DNA from 2 places in the Klebsiella oxytoca genome. Region 1 is predicted to be linked to the other one. Evidence: riboswitches for the same ligand, from Rfam matches in the RefSeq annotation. Region 1 holds a riboswitch; the other holds the start of a gene.
What was found. Region 1 has a riboswitch for thiamine pyrophosphate ahead of thiB (thiamine ABC transporter substrate binding subunit). Riboswitches for the same ligand answer to the same signal wherever they lie in the genome.

Region 1 (7,393 bases):
CATTTCCCACCGCCATCAGGCAGCAAAACATAATCAGCCGACGACGATCGCCCCGGCTATCGGAGCGTTTAGCCAGCGCCAGGCTGACCAGGATACCGGCAATCGCGTTAACCGTATAAAACAGGCCCACCCAGAACGGCTGCGCCCCTACTTCGCGGCTGAGAAATAAGCTGAGCGTTGGCGCCTGCAGCGCGCCAGCGATTCCCATCATGAAAGCGACCAGCATAAAAGCGGCGTAAACGCCGTTGAGACGACGCCCCATCGTCATTAACCACAGCATGAAATATCCTTAAGCACGCGAAGCAAACGAAAAAAGCCAGCAGAAGTATTCTGCTGGCGGGTGATTCTATACTCAATAGGTTTCGAGTTGCGGGCAGGCGGCCAGGACGTAGGTCCCTGGGAACATAGATAGCTATGTGACCTGGGCGAGCGGGCGCAGCCAACGCACCTGCAGCTTGAAAGACGACGAGTATAACACCAATACTCAGTCACACATGATGTCTGCAAGTCAATGATCAGAGGTCTGCGACGTAACTCCCCACTGCATCAGCTCTCCGAGAATTTCCTGCCGTCTTCCTGCCATCAGGCGGGCCAGCCAGGACGCATCCTGCGTCGCAGAAAAGTAGCCTTGATAGAACTGTTTAATGGTTGACCTCATCATATTCACCTCCTCGCTTCATCGACGTTGATTATTGACTTAATATAGGGAGTAATAAATTGCTGAGTTTTTATCAGGAGTTCCCCTTTTATGCCTTCCGGTCGTTTACAACAGCAGTTCATTCGCCTGTGGCAGTGCTGCGACGGCAAGTCTCAGGAGACAACGCTTAACGAGCTGGCACATATGCTGAGCTGTTCGCGCCGCCATATGCGTACCTTATTGAACATGATGGAAGAACGCGGCTGGCTCACCTGGGAGGCGGAGGCGGGACGTGGCAAACGCTCACGCCTCTCTTTTCTCTATACCGGTCTCGCGCTGCAACAGCAGCGAGCGGAAGATTTGCTGGAACAGGACCGAATCGATCAGCTGGTACAGCTGGTTGGCGATAAAGCCGCCGTCAGGCAAATGCTGGTTTCCCATTTAGGCCGCAGCTTTCGTCAGGGGCGGCATATCCTGCGCGTGCTCTACTATCGGCCAATGAAAAATCTGCTGCCCGGCAGCGCGCTTCGCCGCTCGGAAACGCATATCGCCCGACAGATTTTTAGCGCGTTGACGCGGGTAAATGAGGAAAATGGGGAACTGGAAGCCGATATTGCTCACCATTGGCAGCAGATCACCCCAACCCACTGGCGTTTTTTTCTGCGTCCAGGTATTCATTTTCATCATGGCCGGGAGCTGGAAATGGCGGATGTCATCAGCTCCCTGCAGCGCAGCAACGCGCTGCCGCTGTTTTCCCATATTGAGCGTATCGACTCCCCTACCGCGTGGACCCTCGATATCCATCTCAGTCAACCCGACCGCTGGCTGCCCTGGCTATTAAGCCAGGTCCCGGCCATGATCCTGCCGCACGAATGGCGGTCGATGGAGAACTACTCCAGTATCCCCGTTGGCACGGGCCCCTATTCGGTTGTGCGCAATAACCAGAATCAGCTCAAAATTCGTGCTTTCGACGACTATTTCGGCTATCGGGCGCTGATCGATGAAGTAAACGTCTGGGTGCTGCCGGAAATCAGCGAAGAACCTAACGGCGGCTTAACGTTACAGGGCACCACGCAAAGCGAGAAAGCGGTGGAAAGCCGCCTGGAAGAGGGTTGTTATTATCTGCTGTTCGACGCCCGCAGCCCGCTCGGCGCGAACGCGGCGGTACGCCAGTGGTTAAGCTATCTGTTCCAGCCCGCCAGACTGCTCTATCACGCAGGCGATCACTATCAGGACAACTGGTTCCCGGCCTATGGCCTGCTACCCCGCTGGCACCATGCACGCAGCCACGCTTGTGAAAAACCGCCGGGTCTGGAGACGGTCACGCTGACCTACTATCAGGACCACGTTGAGCACCGCGTGCTCGGCGGGATCATGGCGAAGCTGCTTGCCGAGCATCAGGTCAAACTGGAAATACAGGAGCTGGAGTATCAGGAGTGGCACCGCGGCGAAGCGGTCAGCGACGTCTGGCTCAACAGCGCTAACTTTACGCTGCCGATCGATTTCTCCCTGTTTGCCTGGCTATATGAAGTCCCGCTGGTTCGCAACTGTATTCCCATCGACTGGGAACAGGATGCCAGCCGGTGGCGTGCGGGAGAGCTTAATCCAGCGACATGGAGCCAACAGCTGCTGACCAATCAAACGATTGTTCCACTGATTCACCACTGGCTAATGATCCAGGGACAGCGCAGCATGCGCGGCGTACGCATGAACACTCTTGGCTGGTTTGACTTTAAATCCGCGTGGTTCGCGCCGCCAGAGCCGTAATGCTTTCAGTCAGCTGACAAAATCATTACACTAACTGCCGTTCTCAACGGGGTGCTAATAAACATACGTACCATCATTCAAGAAGCATCACAAAACGCTATGGCGTTTTGAAGATGCGGCTTGAAGGATGAAACGTATGGGCTGAGAAAATACCCGTCGAACCTGATCCGGATAACGCCGGCGAAGGGATTTGGGGCCCACTCAAAATCCTTTGCCACCCCTTTTTTCTGAGGTGCAAAGTGTTGAAAAAATTACTCCCGCTGCTGGCGCTGGCCGCCGCGCCCGTTTTTGCCAAACCGCTGCTCACCGTTTATACCTACGACTCGTTCTCCGCCGACTGGGGCCCTGGTCCCGCGGTTAAAAAAGCCTTTGAAGCTGACTGCGGCTGCGAACTGAAGTTCGTGGCGCTCGAAGATGGCGTCTCGCTGCTCAACCGGCTGCGGATGGAGGGCAAAAACAGCAAAGCGGATGTGGTGCTTGGCCTGGATAACAACCTGCTGGAAGCCGCCTCGCAAAGCAAACTGTTCGCCAAAAGCGGCGTTCCGGCCAGCGCGGTCAGCGTGCCCGGCGGCTGGGACAACGATACCTTCGTCCCGTTTGATTACGGCTATTTCGCTTTCGTTTACGATAAAAACAAGCTGAAGAATCCGCCGAAAAGCCTGAAAGAGCTGGTTGAAAGCGAGGAAAAATGGCGGGTGATCTATGAAGATCCGCGCACCAGCACGCCGGGTCTGGGCCTGCTGCTATGGATGCAAAAGGTGTACGGCGATAAGGCGCCGGATGCCTGGCAGAAGCTGGCGGCAAAAACCGTCACCGTCACCAAAGGCTGGAGCGAAGCCTATGGCCTGTTCCTGAAAGGCGAAAGCGATCTGGTGCTGAGCTATACCACTTCTCCGGCTTACCACATCATTGAAGAGAAGAAAGATAACTACGCTGCGGCAAACTTCGCTGAAGGCCACTATCTACAGGTTGAAGTTGCCGCCCGTACCGCAGCCAGCAAACAGCCGGAGCTGGCGGAAAAATTCCTCAAATTTATGGTTTCTCCAGGCTTCCAGAACGCGATCCCGACCGGCAACTGGATGTATCCGGTTACCCAGGTTGCGCTTCCGGCGGGCTTTGATGCGCTTGTGAAACCGCAAACGACGCTCGAATTTACCCCGCAGCAGGTCGCGACCGACCGCCAGAATTGGATTAGCGCATGGCAACGCGCCGTCAGCCGCTAACTTTCGGCTGGCTCCTTCCGGGACTGACGGCGGCCATCGTCCTGGTCGCCGTAGCGCTGGCCGCTTTCCTGGCGCTGTGGTTTAGCGCCCCGCAAGCGGCCTGGGGCGTGCTGGTCAGCGACAGCTATCTCTGGCACGTCGTGCGCTTCTCTTTCTGGCAGGCCTTCCTTTCCGCGCTTTTTTCGGTGATCCCGGCAATCTTCCTCGCCCGCGCCCTTTACCGGCGCCGATTCCCCGGGCGCACGCTGCTGTTGCGTCTTTGCGCGATGACCTTAATTCTGCCGGTACTGGTGGCGGTGTTCGGTATTCTGAGCGTCTACGGTCGTCAGGGATGGTTGGCTGAATTATGCAACGCGTTCGGCTGGCAGTGGGAATTCTCACCCTACGGGCTACAGGGGATCCTGCTGGCGCACGTGTTCTTTAATATGCCGATGGCTACGCGCCTGCTGCTGCAGACGCTGGAGAATATCCCCGGCGAGCAGCGGCAAATCGCCGCCCAGCTTGGGATGCGCGGCTACGTCTTTTTCCGGCTGGTTGAGTGGCCGTGGCTGCGGCGGCAAATTCTCCCGGTTGCGGCGCTGATCTTTATGCTCTGTTTCGCCAGCTTTGCGACCGTGCTGTCGCTGGGCGGCGGCCCGCGGGCAACGACGATCGAACTGGCAATTTACCAGGCGCTTAATTTCGACTACGACCCGGCGCGCGCGGCGATGCTGGCGCTTATCCAGATGATCTGCTGTCTCGGGCTGGTGTTGCTTAGCCAACGCCTGAGTAAAGCTCTCGCCATCGGCGCCAGCCATATCCGCGGCTGGCGCGATCCCGACGACCGGCTATCGAGCCGGCTGTGTGACATAACGTTGATTGGCGTGGCGCTTTTACTGCTGTTACCGCCGCTGCTGGCGGTGATAGTCGATGGTCTGAACAGCAATCTGTTTCACGTGCTGCATCAGCCTGCGCTGTGGCAGGCGCTGTGGACATCGCTGCGTATCGCTCTTGCCGCCGGGCTCTTAAGCGTCATTCTGACCATGATGCTGCTGTGGAGCAGCCGTGAACTGCGCGCTCGCAACCGCCCGCTGGCCGGACAGGCCCTTGAGCTGAGCGGCATGCTGATCCTCGCCATGCCGGGCATCGTGCTGGCCACCGGTTTCTTCCTGCTGCTCAATAATAGCGTGGGCCTGCCGGAGTCCGCCGACGGTATCGTCATTTTTACTAATGCGCTGATGGCAATTCCCTACGCGCTCAAGGTGCTGGAAAACCCGATGCGCGATATCGCCGCCCGCTACGGCCCCCTCTGCCAGTCGCTGGGGATGCAGGGCTTTACGCGCCTTCGGGTGGTTGAGCTTCGCGCTTTAAAACGCCCGCTTGCCCAGGCGCTGGCCTTTGCCTGTGTACTATCGATTGGCGATTTCGGCGTCGTGGCGCTATTCGGTAACGAAGATTTTCGTACTCTGCCGTTTTACCTGTATCAGCAAATTGGCTCTTATCGAAGCCAGGACGGGGCCGTGACCGCCCTTTTGCTCCTGCTGCTGTGCTTTTTACTCTTTAGCGTTATTGAAAAACTTCCGGGGCGCGATGCTAAAACTGAATGATGTAACCTGGCTTTATCAGCATCTGCCCATGCGTTTTACGCTTGCCGCCGAACGCGGGGAGCGCATTGCGGTTCTTGGCCCCAGCGGGGCCGGGAAAAGCACGCTGTTGAACCTGATTGCCGGTTTTTTACCGCCCGCCAGCGGTAGCATTGAGATCGACGGCCAGCGTCATACCCACACGCCTCCGTCGCGCCGTCCGGTATCGATGCTGTTTCAGGAAAATAACCTGTTTAACCATCTCACCATCCGCCAGAACATTGCCCTGGGCATGCATCCCGGGCTGCGGCTGAACGCGGAACAGAGCGCCCGATTGCAAACCATTGCCGGACAAATGGGAATTGACGCGATGTTAGAGCGTCTGCCGGAAGAGCTTTCCGGCGGGCAGCGTCAGCGTGCGGCGCTGGCGCGCTGTCTGGTACGCAAACAGCCGGTGCTGCTGCTGGACGAGCCCTTCTCGGCGCTCGATCCCGCGCTGCGTCAGGAGATGCTGACGCTGGTTGCCGATGTCTGCCAGCAGCAGCGCCTGACGCTCTTGATGGTCTCGCATAGCGTCGAAGATGCGGCGCGCATCGCGCCGCGGTCGGTGGTGGTAGCCGAGGGGCGAATTGCCTGGGACGGCGAGACCACCGCGCTGCTCAGCGGCAACAGCAGCGCCTCAGCGCTACTGGGAATTAGCGCAAAATAACCTTATGCAGGATGTCGAGATAGATAGGCATCAGAGGATGGCGGAAGGCGAAAACCAGCGCAACCCCGGCGGCGCAGACCATTAGCGGTGCCAGCCACAAGAGGCGCGAGCGCGGCAGGAAGCGGGTTAGACGATCGCCGGAACTTTTAGCGCTGCGCCATAGTCGCCAGCACAGCCACGCCGCCAGCCACGCCAGCAGCGCCGCCCCCAGCAGCAGCCACTTAAAGCTGGCGCTATTGTCATCTGCCGGAATATCAATTGCCGCCCCGGCAAGGATCCCCGGTAAGAAGTAGAGCGGCGGCCATAGCAGGCAGCCTATGATATTGGGCGGAATAAATTTCGCGACCGGCAGGTCAAGCATTCCCGCGACCATCGGCACCAGCGGGCGCGTAGGCCCGACAAATCGGCCAACCAAAATGGTAAACATGCTGTGCTGATGCAGAGCATGTTCGGTTTTATCCAGCAGCGCTTTGTTTTTCTTCAAAAAAGACCAACGATGCAGCGGTTTTTTAAACCGCCAGCCAAGCCAGAATGAAATCCAGTCGCCGAGCAAACAGCCGATAATTCCCGCCAGCCACGCTTGCCAGAAGCTAACCTCGCCGCTGCCGATCAGCGCGCCCAATCCGGCCATCATCACCGTTCCCGGTAAGATAAGCCCCACCAGCGCCAGCGATTCAAGGAAGGCAACCAGCAGAACGGCTATCAGGGAATAGACCGTCGATTGAGTAATAAAGTGTTCCAGCAATGCTTGCATAATGTACCCGGATTAAAAACGAAGCACGGATTCTCTGGAGCCGCGAGTACTTCGTCAAGCCATCAATTGTTTCTACCCGTCATACTTCGGGCTGCAGATGCGTTGGCTGCGGATGACTCGCCCTGGCGGGTAGCCGCAAGCGCGATGCACAACGACCAACCGCTTTGCTCTGCAACTCGAGTTAATTAGGGTATATCTAGTTTACTGGCTGTGTTAACAATCTGGGCCATCATTTCACTTTCTTTACTTTTTATTCACACCCAGCGCGAAACTCGCTCGGACTGGCGCCGGTGCATTTCTTAAACACGCGCGAAAAGTAGAGCTGATCTTCAAAACCGACGTTACGGCCCACGCTGGCGATCGGCATTCGCGTGGTGCTCAGCAGCAGTTTGGCCTGGCTAATTCGCTGATCCTCCCGCCATCCCAGCACACTGATCCCCAGCTGTTGGCGGAACAGATGCGACAGGCGCGACGGCGACAGGCATACGTGCTGAGCAACGCTGGCAATATCGAAATGGCTGTCCGCCAGATGATCGCTGATGTACTGGCAGGCATCGCGCACCCGGTTATCCAGCGGCGGATGCAGCGATTCATTGATGGCTTCCATACGCCTAAGCAGCAGCTGCTCCATCAGGTTTATTGCCAGCAGCTCGGAATAACGCCCCGCGCCCTGTCCGGCCTCCACAATCTGCCCGAACAGTTCGCCAAAGCGCGCCTGCCACTGCTCATCCGGACGGAAAA
Region 2 (7,393 bases), 1.8 Mb from region 1:
GCACCGACAGGCTATCTTTCAGGAAGTATTCGATCGCACGTTCAATCGCCGCCTGGTTGCCCAGACCCTGTTCGTTGAAATCGAGGGTGATGCGTTCACGTAGTTCGTCAACGCTTTTCCCCTGATACATCTCAGGCTGCTGCAGCCACTGCGCTACCGCCTGGCTGGTCTGGGCGATCGCTTGCTGATAAGCCTCAATGCTTTGCGCAGAACCAGCAAGAATCGGATTCAATTTGGACATTGCGGTCACTTACTCCACTCAGACCGGTTTTACGCCGGCGGCCAGCAGGGCCTGTTCAAATTTATCGAAGAATACTTCCAGCTCAGCGTTGCTGATCAGCAGGGACGGCAGCAGACGCAGCACGCAGCCGTGACGACCGCCGCGCTCAAGGATCAGGCCTGCTTCGAAGCATTTCTTCTGCAGCAGCGCGGAAAGCTCGCCATCCGCCGGGAAGCAGCCCATGTGGTCCGGCGCTTCGTTCGGCTTCACGATCTCGATACCGATCATCAGGCCAAGACCACGAACGTGGCCGATTACCGGGTAACGTTTCTGCATCTCGGCCAGCTTACCTTTCAACCACTCGCCCTGGGCGGCGGTTTTATCGGCAATATTGTTTTCTTTCAGGTGGCGCAGGGTGGTCAGGCCGGTAGCCATCGCCAGCTGGTTGCCGCGGAAAGTGCCGGTGTGGTGACCCGGTTCCCAGGCATCGAACTGCTTTTTGATACCGAGAACGGCCAGCGGCAGACCGCCGCCAACGGCTTTAGACATCACGATAATATCCGGCTCAATGCCCGCGTGCTCAAAGGCGAAGAATTTACCGGTACGCGCGAAGCCAGCCTGAACTTCGTCGATAATCAGCAGAATGCCGTGTTCCTGAGTCACTTTACGGATGCGCTGCAGCCACTCGACCGGAGCCGGGTTGACGCCGCCTTCACCCTGAACGGCTTCCAGGATCACCGCAGCCGGTTTACGCACGCCGCTTTCAACGTCGTTAATCAGGTTTTCGAAGTAGTAGGTCAGCGCTTTCACGCCCGCTTCACCGCCGATACCCAGCGGGCAGCGGTACTGGTGCGGATAAGGCATAAACTGCACTTCCGGCATCATGCCGTTAACCGCCGCTTTCGGCGACAGGTTGCCGGTAACGGACAGCGCGCCGTGGGTCATCCCGTGGTAGCCGCCGGAGAAGCTGATAACCGAAGTACGACCGGTGAATTTTTTCGCCAGCTTCAGCGCCGCTTCTACGGCGTCAGCGCCGGATGGGCCGGTGAACTGCAGACAATAATCTTTACCTTCACCCGGTAACAGGGAAAGCAGGTATTCAGAGAAACGATCTTTTAATGGAGTGGTCAGATCGAGAGTATGTAACGGCAAGCCGCTGGTAATGACACTTTGGATGCTCTGCAGCACATCAGGATGGTTGTGGCCGAGTGCCAGGGTACCGGCGCCGGCAAGGCAGTCCAGATACTGTTTGTTATCCGCATCGGTCAGCCAGACGCCTTCCGCTTTGGTAATCGCAAGGGGCAGCTTGCGCGGATAGCTCCTGACATTCGATTCGAATTCAGCCTGACGGGCCAAAAAGGTATCGTTGTTTGCATTTAATAAGTCTGCGCCTAAAGTATCAATACGGACTTTATCCGTCATCATATCACTCCCACAACCAGCGTTACGGTTGAACCCTGGTTGAATAAATTGGTGTAAGAAATTGAATCGCCATGCATAAAGCGGGCACAATATATGGCTTTTTAAATCCGCATTCAACGTTTTATTGATTAAGGGGTATTTACGTTATTTTTACATTGTAAAAAGTGAACGTAACTCATTGATAGGGATGAAGTGTTTTACAGGATAAAAGACCTTTAAAATTGTAATTATTAATGAAGTCTTGTCGCGATTTTTATTACCGTTTTGCTGACCATTGCTGGCGAAAAATTTCCGCCAGCAGAAACGGCTCTCAATGCAATTCAAGCGCATAATCGCTTAGCGGTGTGACTTTTTTCACCAACTTATTGTTATATAAAAACTGTTCATAAGTTTCATAACGTGATTTGTCCAGGGCCGCTGGATCGCGGGCAAACAGAGGGATGGTTTTCAGCCATGCCTGTTTATTCAGCGCGGTATTGAGCTCGGGATGCGCGGCGGCAAACGTCTGCCAGGTTTCCTGCGGGTGGGCGCGTAAATAAGCGACGCCTTTCTGTAGCGCCGTGAGGAAAGCCTTAATTTTCGGCGCGTTGGCCGCATCGCGATTCGCCACGATCACCAGCTCGTCGTAGGCAGGTACGCCGTAATCCTCGACGTTCATTACCACCGGATCTTTCCCCTGAAGCATCAGTTCCAGCGCTTCTATATTACGATATCCGCCAATGACCGCATCGACCTGACCGGCCATCAGAGCGCTGGTCAGCTGAAAGTTAACATTGATGAGCTTGATGCTTTTGGGATCGACTTGTACGTGCTGTGCCATGGTCGCCAGCGTCGCCTGTTCGATTCCGCTAACGGAATAACCCACTTTTTTACCCTGCAGATCGGCGGGGGATTTGATGTTTTTATCCAGCGCGATCACCGTGTTCAGCGGCGAATTAATCAGCGTGCCAACGCGGACCAGCGGAAGCCCTTCATCAGCGAAAAAATGTACCTGCGGCTGGTAGGTAATGGCCAGATCCGCCTGGCGGGCAGCCACCAATCGTGGCGGCAGCGCCGGATCGGACGGTGGCACAATTTTGACGTCAAGACCCGCCTCTTTAAAAGCGCCAATCTGTTCGGCTACCATAATCGGCGCATGGTCAGGATTGATATACCAGTCCAGCACGAGGGTGAGTTTCTCGTTAGCCTGCGCCTGACCGCCGATCAGCGTGCCGAAGGCCATCACGGCATAAAGATGCTTACGCATGGTTATTCCTTATTGTTAAATCGTTATTCCGGCGTCCAGTAGACCAGCCGATGCAGAAAAGCATCCACCGTCAGCCAGAGCAGGACCGTCAGTAGTACTAAAATAAACAGGGCTGCGAAGCAGATATCGGTTTGCAAACGGGCGTTGGCGTTGAGCATCACGTAGCCAAGCCCTTCGGCTGAACCGACCCATTCACCGATTATTGCGCCAATGGGGGCGACGGCTGCCGCCATCCGCAGGCCGGAGCCGAGCGCCGGAAGGGCGGCCATCATGCGCACATGACGCAGCTGTGCACTAAAAGAGGCGCCCATCGTGCGCGCCAGATCGAGATAATCGTTGTTAACCCGGCGCAGGCCGTCAAAAAACGCCGAGGTCACGGGGAAAAAAATCACCAGAACCGCCATCATGACCTTTGCGCTCATGCCGAAACCAAACCACAGGACCAGCAGCGGGGCGAGAGCAAAGACCGGGATCGCCTGGCTGATCAGCACCAGCGGCATCAGCCAGCGCTGAAGACGCGGCGAGACGATCATGCACAGCGCCAGGATCACGCCAAGCAGGACGCCGAGCGCGAGACCGCTGACGATCTCACTCAACGTGATTAGCGTGTGCCAGCCGAGATAATCCCGATTCATCCACAGCGCGCTGGCCACCGCTGCGGGAGAAGGCAGCAGGAAGGCCGGAATGCCGCTGCGGCTCGCCAGCCACCAGAGCAGCAGCAGGCCGCAGAACACCACGGCGGCGCGAAACACTTTTGCGCTCATCCGTTAGCCCTCATGAGCTGTTGCAACAGTTCCGCCTGGCCGATCAGCAGCGCCGGGTCGTCCGGCGCACGCGGCGGCGTGCCGGATAGACGGTGGCTATCGTCAATTCCGCCGGCAGCGGGAGAAAGCACCAGCAGCCGATGGCTCAGGCGACAGGCTTCCATCGGGTCATGGGTGATAAGCACCACGGTACGGTTAACCAGCAGCTCCGCAGCCAGTGTCTGAATTCGCGTACGGGTGATGGTATCGAGCGCGGAAAAGGGTTCGTCCATCAGTACGATGGGCTGGTCTTCATATAAGGTGCGCGCCAGCGCCGCCCGCTGGCGCATGCCGCCGGACAGACGGGCCGGAAGTTCGTTAGCGCACGATTCAAGGCCTACCTGCTGTAACAGCGTGGCTACGCGCCGGTGGTCAACGCGCTCTCCGCGCAGACGGGCGCCAAGAGAGACGTTGTCACGCACATTTAACCACGGGTAAAGCAAGTCTTTCTGCCCCATCCACGCCAGCCGTTTAGCGATTGGCAGCCCGTCGCTGGCGCGGACTTCACCGGCAGCGGCTTTTGCCAGACCGGCGAGAACACGTAGCAGGGTGGTTTTCCCTACGCCGCTGGGCCCCAGCAGCGATATCCATTGGCCGCCGGGGATATCGAACGTCAGGTTGTCGAAAATTTGCCGTGCGCCAAAGCGCAGGCTCAGGCCGCGTACCTCAATTGCTGGCGCACTCACGCCGGATTCCCCTCAACCGCATTAAGGCCCATTTGCCAGAAGTTGGCTTCCAGACGGGTGGCGGTGGTGAAAATGACGCCAAGTTCCGCAAAACGCGCCTCGCCGCCGCGCTGTTGCCAGAGCGTTTCCAGCAGGGCAATGGCGGCATTGACGCCGTTCAGATAACCCTCGTCGCCGTAGTTGCGGATCCACGAGGCATAGGGATTGTCGATCAGGTTGGTTGCCGGATTATGCAGCAGGCCGAGACCGATTTCCGCATATCCGGCGACGCACGGCATCAGCGCCGCCAGCAGATCCAGCGCGTCTCCGGAGTGGCCGATGTCCAGCACGTAACGGGTATAGTTGATGGTTTCTAAGGCTTCCGGTTCGGTGGCCATCGCGGGTTCGTCCAGCCCCCATCCGTTACAGTAGCCAACATGCAGCGGCAGTTCGTCGAGAATGGCGTTCATCGACGCGGCGGCGGCGCGCATCTCCGGCAGAGTACGCAGTTTACTGACCAGCAGCGCGTAGCTGCGGGCAAAGTGGATCAGAAACAGATAGTCTTGCGTCAGATAGCGGCGGAATGCCGGTTCAGGCAGGGTGCCGTCGGCGAGCTGACGCAGGAAGGGATGGTTGACGTAGTGCTGCCAGGCGGTATCGGCCTGCTGGCGCAGACGACCATAAATACCCTGGGTAAATGCGGGAACAATCACAGGACCTCCTGATAAAAGGGAGATCCGGGCGTGCAGAAAGAAGTGTGAACAGGCAATGGCGCAAAACTGGCGGAAATGCCGACCCGTCCCTTCGCTGGCATGACCCAGATCAGGTTCAAAGGGTTCGGCTTACGCCATCTCAGCCCTCACGGGACACCCCTCGGTTTGGCCCATGTTATACGGCATTCGCTTTTTGATTACAATGCCGTGAATATGCCGAAAACAGGTGACGTTGTCACGAATGGGCCAGCGAGAAATAATAGTTGAGCACTCTTGCCGGGCGGCGCTCGGCCGTAGCAGATATGCGATAAGCAAAGCTGTTCCTTGCCCGGCAGACGCGCCGCTGCCGGGCAACAGATTTAACGAAACTCGACCCAGCTGGCTCCGCTATCCGCAGAACGTACGCAGTTCTCGACCCAGTGCACGCCGAGCGCCCCGGCTTTCGCATCCGGATACCAGAAGTTTTCCAGCAGCGCGGCGTCGCGGCGATCGGTCGCATCCATGGCGATAGCAAAGCGGCGGTACAGATTTGACCAGGCTTCAAACAGCCCTTCGGGATGACCGCCGCCAATTCTGTCGTCCTGCAGGGCCAGAGGATCAAGATAGGACATTCCGCGTTCAAGGATGCGTACCGGCTCACCCTGGATTTCATAGCGCAGCTGGTTTGGCTGTTCATCCCACCATTCCAGGCTGGCTTTTTCCCCGACGATGCGCACTTTCTGCCCGTGCATTGAGCCGCTGTTGACCGCCGAGCACCACATCGAACCCACGGCGCCGTTGTCGTACTCCATCAGCACGTAGGCGTTATCCTCCAGCGGGGCGCGGCTTTTAACAAAGCTCTGGCGGGAGCACATCAGGCGCGTGATGTTGAGTTTCGGTGCCATGGTCTCCGCCAGAAACAGCGGGTGCGTAGCCAGATCGCCCAGCACGTAGCCTGGGCCGACAAATTTCGGATCCACTCGCCAGCGGGTGCTGGGGTTGTCCTGCTCCACCGGCAGATTGTGGAAACCGTGTGCGAACTGCATATTAATGATGCGGATCTCGCCCAGCAGCCCCTGGGCAATCATCTGCCGCGCCTGCAAAATCAGCTGATGCCCAGCATAGCCGTAGGTAACCCCGATAATCTTGCGCTGCTTTTCGCTCAGGGCCACCAGCGCATCGGCCTCTTCGCCGGTAAAACACAGCGGTTTTTCACATACCACGTGCAGCCCGGCTTCCAGCGCCGCGCGGCAAATGGCGTAGTGGGTATTGTTCGGCGTGGCGACAGACACCGCCTCAATACCATCTTCTCGCGCCGCTTCTTCGCGAAACAAGGTCGCGTAGTCGGGATAACAGCGTTCGGCCTCAACGCCAAGCTGACGACCAAATTCACGCCCGCGCTGAGCGTCAATATCAAAAGCCCCGGCCAGCAGGGTAAATGAACCGTCACGCAGCGCCGCTGAGCGGTGAATATAGCCAATCTGGCTGCTTGCGCCGCCGCCAACCATTCCCCAGCGTAATGACCTGCCGACGGGTTTAGTACCGTTAATCATCGTGTTCTCTCCTGATTAAAAGCCAACGGAGCGCAGGTAGCGCAGGCTTTCCGTTACTGCCTGCAGGCTGCCTTCAACGTTACGCGGATCGCGTTCTTGTTCGATAGTGATCCAGCCCTGATAGCCGCGCTTATCGAGAAACGCGCGTACGGCCGGATAGTCAATCGCGCCGGTGCCGAGCGGACACATTACCCCTTCGGCACAGGCGGAGAAGAAGTCGATGCCCCGGGAAATCACGCTCTCGAATACCTTCGGATCGACATCTTTAAAGTGCAGGTAGTCAAGGCGGTCAAAATGGCGATCCAGCCAGGCGATAGGGTCCATACCCGAATAGTAGAGATGTCCGGTATCGAGACATAACCCGGCGACATCATGGGGAATTTGCGTTGCCAGCAGATCTATCTCATCGGCAAACTCGATGCAGCCGCCGGCGTGAGGGTGGATAACCGGGCGAACGCCGTACTCCTGCCACGCCAGTTTGCTGATGATAGTGATGTGGTCGATCATCCGCCGCCAGTCGGCGGGGGAAAGGCGGGGGGCCAGATCTCCGCGTCCGGCATATTTCGCCCGCTGCGGATTACCAAAATCAATAATAACCAGATAGGGGGGTTGGAAAGGGTTGCCCGCCGTTTCTTCCGCCGCCGGCACCTGCGACAGATTGCGGCAAATGTTATGCGTCAGTGCGACAATATTCGCGAAGTTCTCTTCGCTGACCAGATCGTCAAAGATTGTGCCGGCAACCAGCGACAGCCCCTGCTTATTCAGCGCAGCGCGGAGTTCATCGGCCTGAGT

Region 2: it holds a riboswitch for thiamine pyrophosphate, as region 1 does, so the genes downstream of both, GJ746_RS12490 (TenA family protein) here and thiB (thiamine ABC transporter substrate binding subunit) in region 1, are expected to answer to the same signal.

What each region holds. Positions count from the first base shown of each region.
Region 1 is NZ_CP046115.1:895,406-902,798, reverse strand. It holds gene GJ746_RS04255 (sugar efflux transporter) at 1-280, opposite strand, end outside; gene sgrT (glucose uptake inhibitor SgrT) at 509-661, opposite strand; gene sgrR (HTH-type transcriptional regulator SgrR) at 749-2,404, shown strand; TPP riboswitch at 2,442-2,611, shown strand; gene thiB (thiamine ABC transporter substrate binding subunit) at 2,644-3,627, shown strand; gene thiP (thiamine/thiamine pyrophosphate ABC transporter permease ThiP) at 3,603-5,213, shown strand; gene thiQ (thiamine ABC transporter ATP-binding protein ThiQ) at 5,197-5,898, shown strand; gene GJ746_RS04225 (DedA family protein) at 5,885-6,652, opposite strand; gene araC (arabinose operon transcriptional regulator AraC) at 6,903-7,393, opposite strand, start outside.
Region 2 is NZ_CP046115.1:2,700,148-2,707,540, forward strand. It holds gene GJ746_RS12465 (pyridoxal phosphate-dependent decarboxylase family protein) at 1-250, opposite strand, end outside; gene GJ746_RS12470 (diaminobutyrate--2-oxoglutarate transaminase) at 260-1,645, opposite strand; gene GJ746_RS12475 (ABC transporter substrate-binding protein) at 1,953-2,888, opposite strand; gene GJ746_RS12480 (ABC transporter permease) at 2,912-3,652, opposite strand; gene GJ746_RS12485 (ABC transporter ATP-binding protein) at 3,649-4,377, opposite strand; gene GJ746_RS12490 (TenA family protein) at 4,374-5,069, opposite strand; TPP riboswitch at 5,139-5,240, opposite strand; gene GJ746_RS12495 (Gfo/Idh/MocA family protein) at 5,429-6,601, opposite strand; gene GJ746_RS12500 (sugar phosphate isomerase/epimerase family protein) at 6,617-7,393, opposite strand, start outside.